Regions from separate parts of the Kitasatospora sp. Ki12 genome, predicted to be linked through region 3. Evidence: riboswitches for the same ligand, from Rfam matches in the RefSeq annotation. Region 3 holds a riboswitch; each other region holds the start of a gene.
The links. A riboswitch is a leader RNA that binds a small molecule or an ion and turns the genes downstream of it on or off. The one in region 3 is predicted to bind S-adenosylmethionine.
Positions count from the first base shown of each region.

Region 1: another riboswitch for S-adenosylmethionine. It lies ahead of ACYP53_RS16935 (aminotransferase class V-fold PLP-dependent enzyme); the one in region 3 lies ahead of thrC (threonine synthase).
Region 2: another riboswitch for S-adenosylmethionine. It lies ahead of ACYP53_RS24865 (IclR family transcriptional regulator); the one in region 3 lies ahead of thrC (threonine synthase).

Region 1 covers NZ_BAAIHT010000001.1:3,823,553-3,829,447, forward strand. The annotation lists gene qcrC (cytochrome bc1 complex diheme cytochrome c subunit) at 1-440, opposite strand, end outside; gene ctaE (aa3-type cytochrome oxidase subunit III) at 628-1,248, opposite strand; gene ACYP53_RS16925 (response regulator) at 1,644-2,069, shown strand; gene trpD (anthranilate phosphoribosyltransferase) at 2,189-3,265, shown strand; SAM riboswitch class IV at 3,512-3,630, shown strand; gene ACYP53_RS16935 (aminotransferase class V-fold PLP-dependent enzyme) at 3,681-5,093, shown strand; gene ACYP53_RS16940 (Lrp/AsnC family transcriptional regulator) at 5,127-5,408, opposite strand; gene ACYP53_RS16945 (rhomboid family intramembrane serine protease) at 5,450-5,895, opposite strand, start outside.
Region 2 covers NZ_BAAIHT010000002.1:1,684,468-1,690,362, forward strand. The annotation lists gene ACYP53_RS24845 (methylaspartate mutase) at 1-159, opposite strand, end outside; gene ACYP53_RS24850 (cobalamin B12-binding domain-containing protein) at 156-569, opposite strand; gene ACYP53_RS24855 (helix-turn-helix domain-containing protein) at 863-2,161, opposite strand; gene ACYP53_RS24860 (threonine/serine exporter family protein) at 2,486-3,739, shown strand; gene ACYP53_RS24865 (IclR family transcriptional regulator) at 3,793-4,506, opposite strand; SAM riboswitch class I at 4,707-4,848, opposite strand; gene ACYP53_RS24870 (lanthionine synthetase C family protein) at 5,152-5,895, shown strand, end outside.
Region 3 covers NZ_BAAIHT010000001.1:1,558,054-1,563,948, forward strand. The annotation lists gene ACYP53_RS06695 (MoaD/ThiS family protein) at 1-79, opposite strand, end outside; gene thrC (threonine synthase) at 121-1,401, opposite strand; SAM riboswitch class I at 1,418-1,552, opposite strand; gene ACYP53_RS06705 (glucosyl-3-phosphoglycerate synthase) at 1,700-2,725, shown strand; gene ACYP53_RS06710 (alpha,alpha-trehalose-phosphate synthase (UDP-forming)) at 2,784-4,250, shown strand; gene otsB (trehalose-phosphatase) at 4,237-5,076, opposite strand; gene ACYP53_RS06720 (DUF3263 domain-containing protein) at 5,377-5,604, opposite strand; gene ACYP53_RS06725 (cupin domain-containing protein) at 5,719-5,895, shown strand, end outside.

The sequences.
Region 1 (5,895 bases), 2.3 Mb from region 3:
TTGGAGATGTCCTCGGGGTTGGTCGAGGTGTACTGCTCCTCCTTCGGGGTCACCGGGCCGGGGCCGAGAGAGGCGACGAAGGCGGCGAGCTGGTCGATCTCCGCCTGCGTGTAGATGTTCTTCTTGCGCGGCACCTGGGCGCCGGGCTGCTGGGCCGGCATGCGGCCGGTGCCGACCTGGAAGTCGACGGAGGCGGAGCCGACGCCGACCAGGCTCGGACCGTCACTGCTGCCCTGGCCGTTCAGGCCGTGGCAGGAGGAGCAACCGACGGCGAAGAGCTTCTTGCCCTCATCGATCGCGAGCGACTGCGCGGCGACGTCGGCCTGCGCCTTGTCGGCGGGCGCGAACGCGGCGTACAGCCCCCCGGTTGCCGCCAGGGCGAGAAGTAGGACGACCAGCGCCGCCAATGGGTGGCGCCGTCGTGCGGAGAGCTTTTTCACGGAATAACCCCGGTGTCAGGATCTGGTCGACTGGTGGGTGCACCCGGCGGCCGGTCTGGCCGGCACGAGGCTGCCTGTCTAGGGCTGCGCGCGCGGTCGGTCGGTGGGAGCGTCGGCACCGGCAGAAGCGGCCCGTCGCCGGTGAGGGCGGGGGCCGCAGCCGGTGGCCAGCGACCTGATCAGCTGGTTACTTGATCAGGTAGATGGTCGCGAACAGGCCGATCCACACGACGTCGACGAAGTGCCAGTAGTACGACACGACGATCGCGGCGGTGGCCTGCTCGTGCGTGAAGCGCTTGGCTGCGTACGTCCGTCCCAGGACCAGCAGGAAGGCGATCAGACCACCCGTCACGTGCAGGCCGTGGAAGCCGGTGGTCAGGTAGAACACCGTGCCGTACGGGTCGGAGGACAGGGACAGGCCGTCCTCCTTGACCAGCGCGGTGTACTCGTACACCTGGCCGCCGATGAAGATCGCGCCCATTGCGAACGTGAGGATGAACCACGCCCGGAGCTTCTTCACGTCACCGCGCTCGGCAGCGAACACACCGAGCTGGCAGGTCAGCGAGGAGAGCACCAGGATCGTGGTGTTGACCGAGGAGAACGGCACGTTGAGCGCGTGGGCCTTCTCGGTCCAGAACTCGGCTCCCTTGACGGAGCGGAGCGTGAAGTACATCGCGAAGAGGGCCGCGAAGAACATCAACTCGGAACTGAGCCAGACGATCGTTCCGACGCTGACCATGTTCGGCCGGTTGACCGATCCGTGCGCGTGCCCGGTTTCTACTGCTGTTGCTGTCGCCACGACGGACATTATGTCGGTCCCTTATTCCGTCTTCACGCCGGGGGGTGTCCCTCGGAGTGTCCGGTGCGTGCGGTATGCCCGCTTGAGGGGTGGCGGGGTGCCCGGACGGGGGTTGAGCAGCGGCGTGTCCCTTTTCTGACGGTTCCTCTGAGGGGTCCACGACCCCGTTGCCCGGCGCGTCGTTGCACGGTCGGCGTAGCCGCAGGAGGTAAGGGCGGGGAGCCGGGGTGGGCCGTACGGGGGAACGGGCGGTTCCGGGTGACGGCCCCTCCGCCAGCCGGGTGAGCCCCGGGCGCGGCGGCTTGAGCGGCAACGTGCGCGAGGGGGACTCGGCGGCGGGTGATCGGGAGTAGCATCCGGATCAGGCGAACGTGGTCCGGATCACACTTGAGGGAGCAGGGTCCATGGCGTACACGACCGATGAGACGCTCACCGTCCTCGTCTACAGCGACGACCGCAACACCCGCGAGCAGGTGCTGACGGCGCTCGGCCGTCGGCCCGCCGAGGATCTTCCGGAGCTGTCCTACCTGGAGTGCGCGACCACCCCCGCGGTGCTCAAGGCGCTGGAGAAGGGCGGCGTGGACCTCTGCGTGCTGGACGGCGAGGCCGTCCCGGCCGGCGGGCTGGGGCTCGGGCGTCAGCTGAAGGACGAGATCTACGGCTGCCCGCCGGTGCTGGTGCTGATCGGCCGGCCGCAGGACTCCTGGCTCGCCGCCTGGAGCAGGGCCGATGCCGCGATCTCCCACCCGGTGGACCCGGTGGCGCTGGCCGAGGCGGTCGCCACCCTGCTCCGGGCCCGGCTGGCGAAGCGGGCGCCGGCCACTCGTTGACCTGCGTTATTTCAGTAGGAGAGAAGACGGGGCCGTAGGCACCCGCCGCTCGATAGGCTGGCTCCATCCGTACGGACGTCCCCCGGGAGCGGGGGAACCGACAACAGCTGGAGTCAGCCATGGTGAACGTGAACCCTGCGAACGGCGGTAGCGACCCCGCGCAGGTGGTCCGCTCCTGGCCGGACCTCCTGACGGCGCTGTTGAAGGGGGAGGACCTCGACCGCTCGTCCACCGCGTGGGCGATGGACCGGATCATGAGCGGCGAGGCGTCCCCCGCGCAGGTGGCCGGGTTCATGATCGCGCTGCGGGCCAAGGGCGAGACGGTCGACGAGGTCACCGGTCTGGTGGACGCGATGTACGCGCACGCCGAGCCGCTGCACATCCCCGGCCCGGCGGTGGACATCGTCGGCACCGGCGGGGACCGGGCGAAGACCGTCAACATCTCCACGATGTCGGCGATCGTCGCCGCGGCGGCCGGCGCCAAGGTGGTCAAGCACGGCAACCGGGCCGCCTCCTCGTCCAGCGGGTCCTCCGACGTGCTGGAGAAGCTCGGCATCGCACTGGACCTGTCCGCCCGGCGGGTCGCCGAGGTGGCCGAGGAGGTCGGGCTCACCTTCTGCTTCGCGGCGAAGTTCCACCCCTCGATGCGGCACGCGGCCACCGCCCGGCGTGACCTCGGGGTGCCGACCGCGTTCAACCTCCTCGGCCCGCTGACCAACCCGGCCAAGGTCACCTCCCACGCCGTCGGCTGCTTCGACACCCGGCTCGCCGGGCTGATCGCCGGCGTCCTCGCCCGGCGCGGCTCGACCGCGCTGGTCTTCCGCGGCGACGACGGACTGGACGAGCTGACCACCGCCACCACCTCGCGGGTGTGGGTGGTGCGCGACGGGGTGGTCACCGAGACCTCCTTCGACCCGCGGGACGTCGGCATCGAGCTGGTCGGCATCGAGGCGCTGCGCGGCGGGGACCCGGCGTACAACGCCGAGGTCGCGCGCCGTCTGCTGGCGGGGGAGCGCGGGCCGGTGCGGGACGCCGTCCTGCTGAACACGGCGGCGGCGCTGGTCGCGCTCGACCTGGGCGAGGCACCGCTGGCGGAGCAGCTCGCGGCGGGCATGGTGCGGGCCGCGGAGGCCATCGACTCGGGCGCCGCGCAGGAGCTGTTGCGCCGCTGGTCGGACGCCACCACCCGCGGCTGAGACGGCAGTCGGGAGCCCGTACCGGTACGCCGGTGCGGGCTTCCGTGCTCTGAGCCGAAGGGGCCGCCCCGAGCCGAAGGGGCGCGCCGGTGCCGAAAGTTGAGGAGCGACAAGCGAGGGACGAGCGCCGGAGCGACGAGCGTCGGCGCCGGGTCGGAGCGCCCCGGAGGCGAGCGGGCGAAGGCGCCGTCCGGATGGTGGATGCCTGTTTGACCACCCGGCGGACGCGACCTAGAGTCTTCGGCAGGTCATGAGTGACAGCGCAAAGCCCCAGCTCGCTGTCCGGCAACCCTCCGTCCGTGGCGGGGTGCCCTGGGTGAGGACCGGGTCGTCACGGCATGCCGTCCGTGCGACAAGCGCGGACGCCCGACGACTGACACTCCCGGGGTCCCAGACCTCGAAGGAGTGCATCCTCATGTCGACTTCCGCCCACCCGTCTCCCGCCGCCACCCTTCTTTCGGCGCGCTCCGCGCGACCCCTCCCGGGCACCCCGCTCGCCGTCCTCGGTGCCGACGTCCAGGTCCCGCTCGTCAACGGTGAGAAGGTCGGCTACGCGGCGCTCGACTACGCGGCCAGTTCGCCCGCGCTGCAGCGGGTGTGGGACGACGTCGCCGCCTACGCCCCGTACTACGGCAGCGTGCACCGCGGTGCCGGGTACCTCTCGCAGCTCTCCACCGACCTGTTCGAGCAGAGCCGCCGCACCGTCGGCGAGTTCCTCGACCTGCGCGAGGGCGACCAGGTGGTCTTCACCCGGGCCACCACCGACTCGCTCAACCTGCTGGCCTCCGCCGTCCCGGCCGGCACCCGGGTGTTCGCCTTCGAGACCGAGCACCACGCCTCGCTGCTGCCCTGGGCGCACGCCGGACTGGCCGTCACCTACCTGCGCGCGCCGCGTTCGCGGGCCGAGGCGGTGGCCGCCCTGGACGCGGCGCTCGCCGGGGCGCCCGAGGGCCCGAAGCTGCTGTGCGTCACCGGCGCCTCCAACGTGACCGGCGAGCTCTGGCCGGTGGCCGAGCTGACCGCGACCGCGCACCGGCACGGCGCCCGGGTGGTCCTGGACGCCGCCCAGCTGGCCCCGCACCACCGGGTCTCGGTGCGCGAACTGGACGTCGACTGGATCGCCTTCTCCGGCCACAAGATCTACGCGCCGTTCGGCGCCGGGGTGCTGGCCGGCCGGGCGGACTGGCTGGACGAGGCGGAACCGTACCTGGCCGGCGGCGGGGCGACCCGCACGGTGGCCCGGGAGACGGACGGCTCGGTGGCCGTGCAGTGGCACACCGGACCGGCCCGGCACGAGGCCGGTTCGCCGAACGTCATCGGCGCCTACGCGATCGCCTCCGCCTGCCGGGCGCTGGGCGAGGCGGGCTTCGACGCGCTGGAGGCCCGGGAACGGCAGCTGGTCGACCGGCTGACCGCGGGGCTGGCGGAGATCCCGCAGGTCAAGGTGCTCAACCTGTTCGGGGAGGGCTCGGCGCGGGTCGGCGTGCTGTCCTTCGTCGTCCGGGGCTGGAACAGCTCGCACTTCTCGGCCGCGCTGTCCGCCGAGTACGGCATCGGGGTGCGCGACGGCCTGTTCTGCGCCCACCCGCTGGTGCGGACCCTGCTCGGGGACGAGGACGTGGCCCCGTCCGAGTGCGGCGCGCCGGAGCCGTCGCTGCCGGGCGAGCGCAGCCTGAACGCGATCCGGGTGAGCTTCGGGGCCGGGACTCCGGACGAGCACGTCGACCGCTTCCTGACCGCCGTCCGCGAGCTGGTCACGGACGGCGCGGCGTGGAACTACCGCAACGAGGGCGGCCGTTGTGTGGCCGACACGCGCCGGGAGGGCTGAGCCGGGCTCCCCGCCGGTCGGTGCCGGTCGTCACTACTCGTCCAGGCCGAGGGCGAAGGCGGCTTCCAGGTCGTGCTGGGAGTAGGTGCGGAAGGCGATCTGGGTCTCGGTGTGCGCCACGCCCGGGACCTTGTTGAGCCGGCCGGGGATGACCTCGGCCAGGTCGTCGTGACGGCGCACCCGGACCATCGCCACCAGGTCGTAGCCGCCGGTCACCGAGTACACCTCGCTGACCCCCTCGATGGAAGCGATGGCCTCGGCGATCTCCGGGATGCGGTCGACACTGGTCTTGATCAGGACGATGGCGGTGATCACTGTTCGGGCTCCTTTGTGAGGTGCCGCCAGCGTATCGGGCGTCAGCCGGGTCGTCGCGGGGGGTGGCGGACCACGGTGCAGGCGTAGAGGAAGCCGGCCGAGAAGCCGATCACGTGGACCAGGTAGGCCACCCCCGGGCCCGCCGAGTGCACCGACCACCACTGCAGCGCGAACCAGAGGCCCAGCACCAGCCAGGCCGGGAAGCGCAGCGGCAGGAAGAGCAGCAGCGGGACGAGGGTCGTCACCCGGGCCCGGGGGTGGAAGCGCAGATAGGCGCCCAGGACGCCGGAGATCGCGCCGGAGGCCCCGATGAGCACCCGGGTCGAGTCCGGCGAGTGCGCCTCGGCGAGCGCGAAGCCGTACGCGGCCAGACTGCCGGCGGCCAGGTAGAAGACGGCGTACCGGGCCCGGCCCAGCCGGCGTTCGACGGTGGGGCCGAAGACGTGGAGGAAGAGCAGGTTGCCCAGCAGGTGCAGCCAGCCGGCGT
Region 2 (5,895 bases), on a different contig from region 3:
ACTGTCCAGGGTGATGGTGCCGACGGTGACGGCGGCCGCTCCCCGGGTGGCGAGCAGGCCGTCCCGCATCCGGGCCGCCTCCGCCATGCCCATCCGGGGCTGGACCACCAGGGCCCCGGCGTCGGCGGCCTGCGCCACGAACGCGCCGAAGCCGGTCACAGCAGGACCCGGGAGCGCAGCCCGTCGACGAACTCGCGGAACGGGGCGACCGAGCCGCCCTCCTCGAAGACGGCGTCGAAGCCGGCCGACAGCAGGGTCCGCTCGCGGTCGGGGTCGTCGGCCCCGGCGATGCCGAGCTTTCCGCCGATGACGGTCGGCGTGCGCCGCAGTTCCGGGCAGGCCCGCAGGGCCGGGATGACCCGCAGGCCCTCCTGGTGGCCGTGCCCGTTGACGCTGCTGATGACGATCAGGTCCGGCACGATCCGGCGGCATTCGGCGAGCAGCAGCGCGTCCGGGACGCAGGCGCCCAGGTTCGTCACCCGGTGGCCCATCTCCTCCAGCAGCAGCTGCAGGAAGACCAGGTTCCAGGTGTGCGAATCCGAGGCCAGCGTCGTCACGACGACGTCCAACCCGCCGTCTTCGGCATTTCCGTGCTCCACAACTCAGCCCTCATCGGTAGAGATCGTCGATGGAATTCCGCCGACGCCCGGGCCGGCGGTCCGGGAACTCCGGCGCGCGTTCCGCGACGGCCCAGCCCCACGGAGAACGTTAGGAACGATCGGGCCCGGTGAGCGGCAGCTCCAGCGGCACAATGCGGCAGAATCGGCGCCCACCGGAGGCACTGCCGCCGGGGGCACAGCCACCGAAGGCACGACCACCGAAGGCACAGCCGCCGGAGGCGCTGCCGCCGGGTCGGCCCGCATCAGCCCGCGACCGCCAGCAGCGGCACGTCCCCGGCCGCGGCCAGCCGCAGCCCCGGCTCCTCCCGGACGAGGCGCCGGCAGAGGTTGAGCACCGTGAACCGCACGCCGTCCCGGGCGGGCACGCTGCGGATCAGTCCGCGCGACAGCAGCTCGTGCACCGTCGCGAGGCAGGTCTGCAGGGCCCAGCCGCTGCGGACCACCGCGTCCTCCCCGGACCAGTCCCCCGGCCCGTCCACCAGGACCTCCAGCAGGGCGCGCTGGCGTTCCGTCAGCCGGCGGATCGCCGGCTCCACCTCGTCCCGGACGTCACCGCGCGCGCCGTACACCAGCGGCGGCGCCGCCAGGGTGAACGGGACGGCCGCCAGCCGGTCCACCAGCTGGCCGGGGGACTGCACCAGCGCCCAGCCCGCCGCGCGCTCCAGCGCGCCCGGCAGGCCGTCGAGGTGGCGGCAGAGCTCCGCGACGGCGGGCGCCTCGGAGCGCTCCAGGGTGTAGCCGGGGCGCAGCCGGCACAGGTGCGAGAGCAGCAGCCGGACGGCTCCGACCTGCGCCAGCGCCTCCGGATCGGCGTCGAGTTCGGGCGCCGGGACGGGCAGCGGCGCGAGCGGGATGACCTGGCAGCCGGGCAGCGGCCGGGCTTCCCGGGCGGTGATCAGCACCCGCAGCCCGGGGCAGTGGTGGAACAGCGCGTCCAGCTGTCCGGTGTCCACTCCGCCGTCGGCGCCGTCCAGCACCAGCAGGGCGGGGCGGTCGCCGATCTCCCGGACGAGCTCGTCCGCCCGGCCGCGCCAGGGGTGCGCGCCGCCGCCGCACTCCACCCACCGCACCGACCAGCGGGCGGCCAGGTGCACCCGCCGGGCCACCTCCAGGGCGAGCCGGGTCTTGCCCACCCCGCCGAGGCCCACCAGCGAGACCAGCCGGTCCCCGTGCACGGCGAAGGCGTCGACCAGGACCTCGGTCTCCATCTCCCGGCCGACGATCGCCCCGCGCGCCACCGGCGGGGCGGCCGGCACCGGCAGCGCCACCGGATCGTCGCCGAGCGGGTGCCGGCGGGCGGACTCCTCGAAGTCCGTCCGGCTGCGGCCCTCCAGCCGCAGCGCGTCCGCCAGCAGCCGCACGGTCTCGTTGCGGGGCCGGCGGACCCGGCCGGCCTCCATGTCCCGGATCGCCCGCACGCTCAGGGTGGCGTGGTCGGCCAGGCACTGCTGGGTCAGCCCGATCCGCTCGCGCCGTACCCGCAGCAGCTCTCCGAAGCCCGCCGCCGTCCTCACCGCTTGCACCGACTGCCCGCTGTCCATGCCTCGTCTGCCCTTCCGTGGTTCGGACACTCACTGGAGGCCCGGTCCGGCGGCGTGAGCACCGGGCACCCGTACGGCCCGTGGTCCGGCCGTACGGGACCCGGTGGTCAGGCTGTGGCCTCCGAACCGGTTCCCTCCGGTTCCCGATGCTCCAGGCTCGGCGTCTACGCGCGATCAACGGCCGATCACCGGCCCCACCCGCGACCTTCACGCCTGCCCCACATCCCGTGCGGGGCCCTCCGGAAACGGGGGCACGGCCGGGAGGGAAGCGGACGGACCGGGGCACAGGCGGACCGAAGCGGGCGGGGTGGGACGATACCTGCCATGTCCAGAAAGTCTCCGCCGGTCCGGGACGCCGCCGCCCCGCCCGATCCGCTCCGCCGTCTGCTGCTCGACCTGGGGGAAGCCCTGCTCGGCGGTGGTCTGCCCGTCCACGAGGTGGAGGAGGAACTCCGCGGACTGGGCCGGGCGCTGGGGGCGCCGGAGGTACGGGTCGCCGCGCTGACCAACGGCCTGTTCGTCGCGCTGACCGCCGACGAGGGCACCCGGTTCCAGCCGGTGGGCGCCGCGCTTCGCTTCGAGCAGACGGCGGACGTCCTGCACCTGGTGCACCGGCTGCGGGCGGGCGAGCTGGACGGACCCCGGGCGCTCGCCGAACTGGACCGGATCCGGCGGGCGCCGGCCCGCTGGCCCGGCTGGGTGGCGGACCTCGGGGCGCTGCCCGTCGGGGTCGGGGTCTGCCTGTTCCTGCAGCCGGCGGCGGCCAACGTGCTGGCGGCCGGGCTCGGCTCGCTGATCGTGGTGGGGCTGACCGTGCTCGCGCGGCGCCTGCCGTACCTGCGGCCGCTGCTGCCCGTCACCGCCGGGTTCCTGGTGGCGCTGCTGGTCCTGTCGCTGGCCCGCGCCTCCCTGCTGGACGGCCCCCTGCGGACGATCGTGGCCACCCTGGCGATCCTGCTGCCGGGCGGGCTGCTGGTCACCGGCCTGTCGGAGATCGCCGCGGGCGCGGCCAGCGCGGGGACCGCCCGGCTGGTGTCCGGCGCGGTGCAACTGGCGCTCTTCCTGGCCGGGGTGGCGGCGGCCGCGACGGCGATCGGCCTGCCGGCCGCCGCGCTGGCCAACGTCCAGGTGGCGAAACCGAGCTGGTGGGTGATCGGGCTGGGGCTGGCGGTCGCGGTGGCCGGAGTGGTGGTCAACGTCCACGCCCCGCCCGCGGCCGTCCCGTGGATCGTCGTGGTGATCGCGGTGAGCGTGACCGTCCAGGTGGTGGTGGGATCGGTGCACGGCGCGGCCATCGGCGGCCTGGCCGGGGCGGTCTCGGCGGCGGTCGCGGCGACCCTGGTGCACTGGCTGCCCGGCGGCCCGCTCTGGCAGGTGCTCTACCTGCCGGCGTTCTGGATCGTGGTGCCGGGCTCCTTCGGCCTGCTGAACACCGCGCAGATCGAGGTCGGGAACGGCGCCCAGTCGGTGCTGGCGGCCGTCTCGGCGGTGTTCGGGGTGTCGATCGGCACCCTGATCGGCGCCGTGGTCAGCCGGATCCCCCGCCCCTCCTTCGCCGTCGCCCGGCCCCGGACCTGAACCGGGCGGCGCGACGGCGAGTTTCGGGCGGGGGCGGGGAGGGGCGGGGCCGGTCAGGGGTGGCGCAGCGCCTCGGTGAGCCGGGTGGCCGCCTCCATGACGGCCTGGGACAGCTGGGCGCCGGGGTGGCGGGTGAGCCGTTCGATCGGGCCGGACACCGAGACCGCGGCCACCACCCGGTTGGACGGACCCCGGACCGGCGCGGAGACCGAGGCCACCCCGAGCTCGCGCTCGCCGATCGACTGCGCCCAGCCGCGCCGCCGGACGCCGCTCAACGCGGTGGCGGTGAAACGGGCGCCCTGGAGGCCCCGGTGGAGCCGCTCCGGCTCCTCCCAGGCCAGCAGCACCTGGGCGGCCGAGCCGACCTTCATCGGGAAGGTGATGCCCACCGGGACGGTGTCCCGCAGACCAGAAAGCCGCTCGGCGGCGGCCACGCAGATCCGGACCTCGCCCTGCCGCCGGTAGAGCTGGGCACTCTCCCCGGTGACGTCCCGCAGGTGGGTCAGGACCGAGCCGGCGGCGGCCAGCAGCCGGTCCTCGCCGGCGGCCGCCGAGAGTTCGGAGAGCCGGGGGCCGAGGACGAAGCGTCCCTGCAGGTCCCGGGAGACCAGCCGGTGGTGTTCGAGCGCGACCGCGAGCCGGTGGGCGGTGGGCCGGGCCAGGCCGGTGGCGGCGACGAGCCCGGCCAGGGTCGCGGGACCGGCCTCCAGGGTGCCGAGGATCGAGGTGACCTTGTCGAGCACGCCGACGCCACTCGTGTTCTGCATGGGATGGGTACTCCGTCTCAAGTCCCGTGAGCGGCGGGTGGGTCCGGCTCACGGAGGCTCCACGCGGGGAGCCTGGGGGGTGGTCAGCGCGGACGGGCCGGGGAAGTCGGCCGAGAGCCTGCGCCGGGCACGAGACGGGTACGCGAAAGGGCCGGGGCGGGAAGCGCCCGGGCGAAGGACAGCACAGAGAGCACCGTGTCTCCTCATCTTTCCCGCGCCACAGTGGCGACAGGCCGGAGTTGGCACTGACCCGGACGGCACGGCGCGTACTTCGGACGCCGGGTCGAACGGGGAGTTGCCGGGGCTTCGTAGGGCCGGTCCCTCCACCCCTCTGGATGATTCGCCAGGAACCATACAAGATTCCCCGGCCCGCCCGCCAAACCTTTGCCCCGGCCCCACGCCCGGCCCGCGAGCCGAAGGGGCGCGCCGACGACCGGCACTTCCCCCACCCCGGTTGGCACGAAGGTGGCGGATCGGGGCCGTCGACCCCGCGGACGGCGGGTGGCAGGGTCGGAAGCAGCCCGCGACCGGCGGGATCCACTGCAGGCAGGGGGGCACCCATGACGACGACATCCGACACCCGGGCGGCCGCCGGACCGGGCGCGGGCGGCCCCCGGCCGCGGACCGCGGGCTGAGGCGGGCACCGTGGACGACCGCTCCGAGCGCCACCGCCTCACCGACCCGCCGCGCCACCACGCCCCCGCCCGCGCCGAGCGCCCGGACGGACGGTTCACCGCCACCACCGAGCGCAACTCCACACCTCCGCACGAGAGTTGGCCGAAGGCCCCGGCGTCGGACACCGAGGCCTGGCGCCCGGTACTGGACTCGCTGGCGGACGGCATCCTGGCGACGGCCACGCCCGACCGGACGGACCGTCTCTTCCCAAGTGACGTCCAGCAGTTCGACCCCGGCCACGGCGGACTCGGCCTCGCCTACGGCGCGGCCGGCGTGCTGTACGCGCTGCACGCCTGCGGCCGCCCAGCCCCGGCCGAGCACGTCGACTGGCTGGTGGCCCGCGCCGCCGCCGCGCCGGACCTGCCGCCCGGACTGTACGACGGGCTGACCGGCATCGCCTGGGCGCTGGCCCGGCTGGGCCGGCGGGAGGCGGCCTGCGCGATGATCGAGCGGGTGATCGCCGCCGAGCCGCCGGCCGACCCCGGGCTCGGCTCCGGACGGGCCGGCCTCGCGCTCGGACTGCTCGACCTGGCCGAGGCGGTCGGCCGGCGCGGCCTCGCCACCTGGGCACTGGCGCTCGGACACGAGCTGGCCCGGGAGGAGCCCGCGCCACGGCTGCGCGGTCCGCTGGACGGCTGGAGCGGGCAGGCCGCGCTGTTCCTGCGGCTGCACGGGCACACCGGCGACCCGGGCTGGCTCACGGCGGCCGAGACG
Region 3 (5,895 bases):
TGGTGCCCTCGGCGCTCACCTCGGCGGCGCCGCCGGTGTAGGTGCGCAGGATGGTGGGGATGCGGACGTTGGCGCTCATGGCTCTCCTTGCGGGGGTGGGGCCTTGCGGGGCGGGGTGGTTCAGGCGGACACGAGGCCGGCGGCGCGGAAGGAGTCCAGCGTCGGGCGGATGACGGCGGTCATCCCGGCGTCGGAGACGGCGTCCAGGGTCTTCAGGCCGTCACCGGTGTTGATCGCGACGGTCTCCTTGGCCGGATCCAGCTGCCCGGTCTCGACCAGCTTCTTCAGCACGCCGACGGTCACCCCGCCCGCGGTCTCCGCGAAGATGCCCTCGGTCCGCGCCAGCAGCCGGATCGCCGCCACGACCTCCGCGTCCGTGACGTCCTCCACCGCGCCGCCGGTCCGACGGGCGATGTCCAGCACGTACGGGCCGTCGGCCGGGTTGCCGATCGCCAGCGACTTGGCGATGGTGTCCGGCTTGACCGGCTTGATCACGTCCCGGCCCGCCTTGAAGGCCGCCGACACCGGCGAGCAGCCCTCGGCCTGGGCGCCGAAGACCCGGTACGGCCGGTCCTCGACCAGGCCGAGCTTGATCAGCTCCTGCAGCCCCTTGTCGATCTTCGTCAGCTGCGAGCCCGAGGCGATCGGGATCACGATCTGCTCCGGCAGCCGCCAGCCGAGCTGCTCGCAGATCTCGTACGCCAGCGTCTTGGAGCCCTCGCCGTAGTACGGCCGAAGGTTGACGTTGACGAAGCCCCAGCCCTCGCCGGCCGGGTCCCCGATCAGCTCCGAGCAGAAGCGGTTCACGTCGTCGTAGTTGCCCTCGATGCCGACCAGCTCGCCGCCGTACACCCCGGCCATGACGACCTTGCCCTGCTCCAGGTCGTGCGGGATGAACACGCAGGACCGGAACCCGGCCCGGGCGGCCGCCGCGCCCACCGCGCCGGCCAGGTTGCCGGTGGAGGAGCAGGAGAGCGTCGTGTAGCCGAAGGCCCGGGCGGCCTCGATCGCGCAGGCCACCACCCGGTCCTTGAAGGAGTGCGTCGGGTTCCCGGAGTCGTCCTTGATGTGCAGCTGGGCGGTGAAGCCGAGCTCCCGGCCCAGGTTGTCCGCCTTCACCAGCGGGGTCCAGCCCGGGTTCAGGTTGGGCTTGGAGGCGACGTCGGCCGGGACGGGCAGCAGCGGCGCGTAGCGCCAGACGGACGCCGGACCGGCCTCGATCCGCTTGCGCAACTCCTCGGCGCCCTCGCTGCCGAAGTCGTAGGCGATCTCCAGCGGGCCGAAGCACTCCAGGCACGCGAAGCTGGGACCGAGCGGGAAACGGGTGCCGCACTCCCGACAGGACAGGGCGGTGGCGGGGCCGAGGTCCACGGAAACAGGTGCGACGGTGTCGATAGCCATGATGGCGAGGCCTCTCTCCTCATCTTCCCCGTGGCACGGTCGCGCCACAGGCCGGAATTGGCACCTGTCCCGCCGGGGCCTGTGACGACAGCCGAGCGAGAAGGTTGCCGGGACGTCAACGGGCCGTTCCCTCAGTCCCTCTGGATGAGCTTGTGAAATTGTGGTGGCGCTCAACGGTGACCCCGGCGTGCGAAGGTCCGACCGCTGTACGAAGACTGTATCCGAAGGCGTCATTCCTGAACGGGACCGTCCGCCACGCGAGATGACCCGTCCCACCCGACCCGCCGAGGAGACTTCCGTGCCCGCCGAACCGACCCCCGAGCTCCTCCCGCAGGCGGCGTCCTGGCTACGCCGCCGGTCCTGGAGCGCGGCGGACCGGCCGGTCCGCACCCTTCTCGACGCCAAGGAACGCACCGGGCGCACGGTCAGCGTCGTCCTCCCCGCCCTGGACGAGGAGGCCACCGTCGGCGACATCGTCCGCACCGTCCGCCGCGAGCTGATGGAACGCCTCCCGCTCGTCGACGAACTCGTCGTGGTCGACTCCGGCTCCACCGACGCCACCGCCGCCGTCGCCGCCGAGGCCGGCGCCCGGGTCGAGCACCGCGACGCCATCCTGCCCCGGCTGCCCGCCGCCCCCGGCAAGGGCGAGGTGCTCTGGCGCTCGCTGCTGGTCACCCGCGGCGACATCGTCTGCTTCGTGGACGCCGACCTGCGCGAGTTCGACCCGGCCTTCGTCTCCGGGATCGTCGGCCCACTGCTGACCGACGAGTCCATCCAGCTGGTCAAGGCCATGTACGACCGCCCCCTCGAGACGGACAGCGGCGTCATCGTCCCGGCCGGCGGCGGCCGCGTCACCGAACTCGTCGCCCGCCCCCTCCTCAACCTCCACTGGCCGGAACTCGCCGGTTTCGTCCAACCCCTCGGCGGCGAGTACGCGGCCCGCCGCTCCCTGCTCGAACGGCTGCCCTTCCCCACCGGCTACGGCGTCGAACTCGGCCTGCTGGTCGACGCCCTGGAGCTGGTCGGCCTGGACGCCCTGGCCCAGGTGGACGTCGGCGTCCGGCACCACCGCCACCAGGACGGCCAGGCCCTCGGCCGGATGGCCGCCACCATCTACCGCACCGCTCTCGAACGCCTCGACCGGGCCCACCGGCTCAAGGCCTCCGCCGACCTGGTCCGCCCGCACCTCACCCAGTTCACCCGCGACCCGGAGCCCCGGCCCACCGACGGCGGGACCCCGATCTTCACCCCCCGCACCTACGACATCACCGCCCTGGAACGCCCCCCGATGCACACCGTCCCCGAGTACGCCACCCGACATTGACGGGTTCACGGCCCCGTCGACGGGTTTGCCACGCCGGGCCCCCGGCAACATCCCAACCATGGGCGATCTCACGACCGAACGTTCGAGTGCGACCGGCACCGCCCCCGTCCTGGTGGCGTCCAACCGGGGACCGGTGTCGTTCAGCACCGCCGACGACGGCACGCTGACCCTGCGGCGCGGCGGCGGGGGCCTGGTCTCCGGGCTCTCCGCGATCGACGACCCGAACGCCGTCTGGGTCTGCGCCGCCCTCGGCGACGCGGACCGCAGAGCCGCCGCGGAAGCGCCGAACGGCCGCCTCGACCTGGCCGGCCACGACGTCGGCGGACAGGCCGTCCGGATGCTGGACATCGACCCCGAGACCTTCACCCGCGCCTACAACGGCGTCGCCAACTCCACCCTCTGGTTCGTCCACCACCTGCTCTACGCGACCCCCACCGCACCCGCCTTCGACGCCGACTTCCGCACCGAATGGGCCGCCTACCAGGCCTACAACGAAGCCTTCGCGAACGCCCTGGCCGCCGAAGCCGCCCCGAACGCCGCCGTCCTCGTCCAGGACTACCACCTGTCCCTCACCCCGGCCCTCCTCCGCGAAGCCCGCCCCGACCTGCGGATCGGCCACTTCTCGCACACCCCCTGGGCCCCGCCCGAGTACTACCGGCTGCTCCCCGACGACGTCGCCCGCGCCGTCCTCACCGGCATCCTGGGCGCCGACCGGGCCGGCTTCCTCACCGAACGCTGGGCCCGCGCCTTCGCCGCCTGCTGCGAAGACCTCCTCGGCGCCACCGTCGGCCACGAGGCCCTCACCGTCACCCACGAGGGCCGCACCACCCACCTCGGCGTCCACGCCCTCGGCGCCGACGCCGACTTCCTCCGCGAACGCGCCCACCGCCCCGACGTCGACGAACGCCTCGCCACCCTCCGTACGGCCGTCGGCGACCGCCGCACCATCGTCCGGGTCGACCGCACCGAGCTGAGCAAGAACATCGTCCGCGGCCTCCTGGCCTACCGGCACCTGCTCCGCACCCGCCCCGAGTGGCACGACCGGGTGGTGCACATCGCCTTCGCCTACCCCTCCCGCACCGACCTCGCCGAATACCGCGACTACACCGCCGCGGTCCAGGAACTCGCCGAGGCCATCGACACCGAATTCGCCACCCCCACCTGGCAACCCCTGATCCTGCACGTCAACGACGACTTCCCGCGCTCCCTGGCCGCCTACCGCCTCGCCGACGTAGCCCTCGTCAACCCGATCCGGGACGGCATGAACCTGGTCGCCAAGGAAATCCCGGTGGTCTCCGACCACGGCTGCGCCCTCGTCCTCTCCCGCGAGGCCGGCGCCCACGCCGAACTCGGCGACGACGCCCTCACCGTCAACCCGTACGACGTCATCGCCACCGCCGACGCCCTGCACGCCGCCCTCACCATGCCCGCGGAGGAGCGCGCCGACCGCACCAAGCGCCTCGCGGCGGCGGCCACCGCACTCCCCCCGCAGCAGTGGTTCCTCGACCAGCTCAACGCGCTTTAAGTTCCTCCCCCAACGCCCCCAACAGCTCGACCACGCCGGCCGGGCCCGGGACCACCAGGTCCGCCCGGTCGGCGAGTTCGCGCACCGGCGCGTCCCCCACCGCCCCGCTGCACACCAGCAGCCCGGCCACGCCCTCGCCCCGCAGCTCCTCCACCGCCGCGAAGGCCGCCACATCACCCAGGTCGTCCCCCGCGTACAGCACCGACCGGGCGCCGCGCTCCCGCAGGAACCCGGTCAGCGCCGCCCCCTTGTCCACCCCCGGCGGCCGCAGCTCCAGGACCAGCCGCCCGGGCTCCACCACCAGTCCGTGCCCGGCCGCCAACTCCGCCACCGGCGCCCGCAACGACTCCAGCACCTCCTCCGGCGCCTCCGTACGCCGGGTGTGCACCGCCACCGAGCGCCCCTTGTCCTCCAGCCACACCCCCTCGGGCGCCCCCACCCGCGCCAGCACCCCCGGCAACGCCTCCCGCACCGCCGCCACCCCCGGATGCACCTCCGGCGCGCTCACCTCCCCGTCCTCCCACCGCTCGGCACCGTAGTGCCCCAGCACCACCACCCCCGGCACCCCCGCCAGCCCCCCGTACTCCACCGCCAACGCCGCCGGCCGCCCCGTCACCACCACCACGGCCCCCACCTCCGCCGCCAGCACCCGCAACGCCCCCGCCACCCCCGGATGCGCCCTCGCCCGACTCGGATCAGCCACGATCGGCGCCAACGTCCCATCGAAGTCCAACCCCACCACCGCCTCCCGAGGCGCCCGCAGAATCGCCCGCACCCCATCCCGCCCAGCCTCGGTCCCCGGCACCCACACCTCTTCGAATCCCATACCGAGCCCCATACCCCCAACCACCAACCCCCACCACCCGCACCCACCCATCCGCACCCACCCCCCACCTCCCCCGCCCCGTCCCGGCGAGAGGGACGTGCCGCGGAAGGGGCGGCGCAGGGGGTGGGTGCGGAGAGGGGCGTTGCGGGTGATTTTCAGACTGCCAACGGCGACCACCCCCCACCCACAGAGTCGGCAGTCTGAAAATCATCCAGCCCCCGGAGCACCCACCCCGGAGCCGCCCCGCCCCCACCCTCCCGAGAGCCCCACCCACACCCAAGCCCCGCGCAGCGGAACCCCTCAACGAGCCGCCCGCCGGGCATCCCGCACCCGCCGCAACCGATTCACCAGCACCGGCGCCTGCGCCAACGCCTCCTCCCGGTCCAGCAGAGCGTTCAGCAGCTGGTAGTACCGCGTGGAGGAGAGCCCCAGCTCCTCCCGGATCGCCCGCTCCTTGGCCCCCGCCGTCCGCCACTGCCGCCCCTCCAGCGCCAGCACCGCCCGGTCCCGCTCACTCAGCTCGCCCACCGCGCACACCTCCGTCCACCACTACGGAGTGTCATTCTCCCGCGCGCCCCCGACACACACTGCTCGCCCCTCCGCCCGCCCGCCGCCGCTAACGTCACCCGCATGACCACGCCCATGACCACGCCCAGCTTCGCCCTGCACATCCCCGACGCCGAGCTCGACCCCGACCCGCTCGACCCGGCCCAGATCGTCTCCGGCACCCCCGAGGTCACCGGCAAGGTCCTCGCCGAGTCCGCGGACGGCCGCCAGCTGCGCGGCATCTGGCAGATCACCCCGGGCGTGGTCACCGAC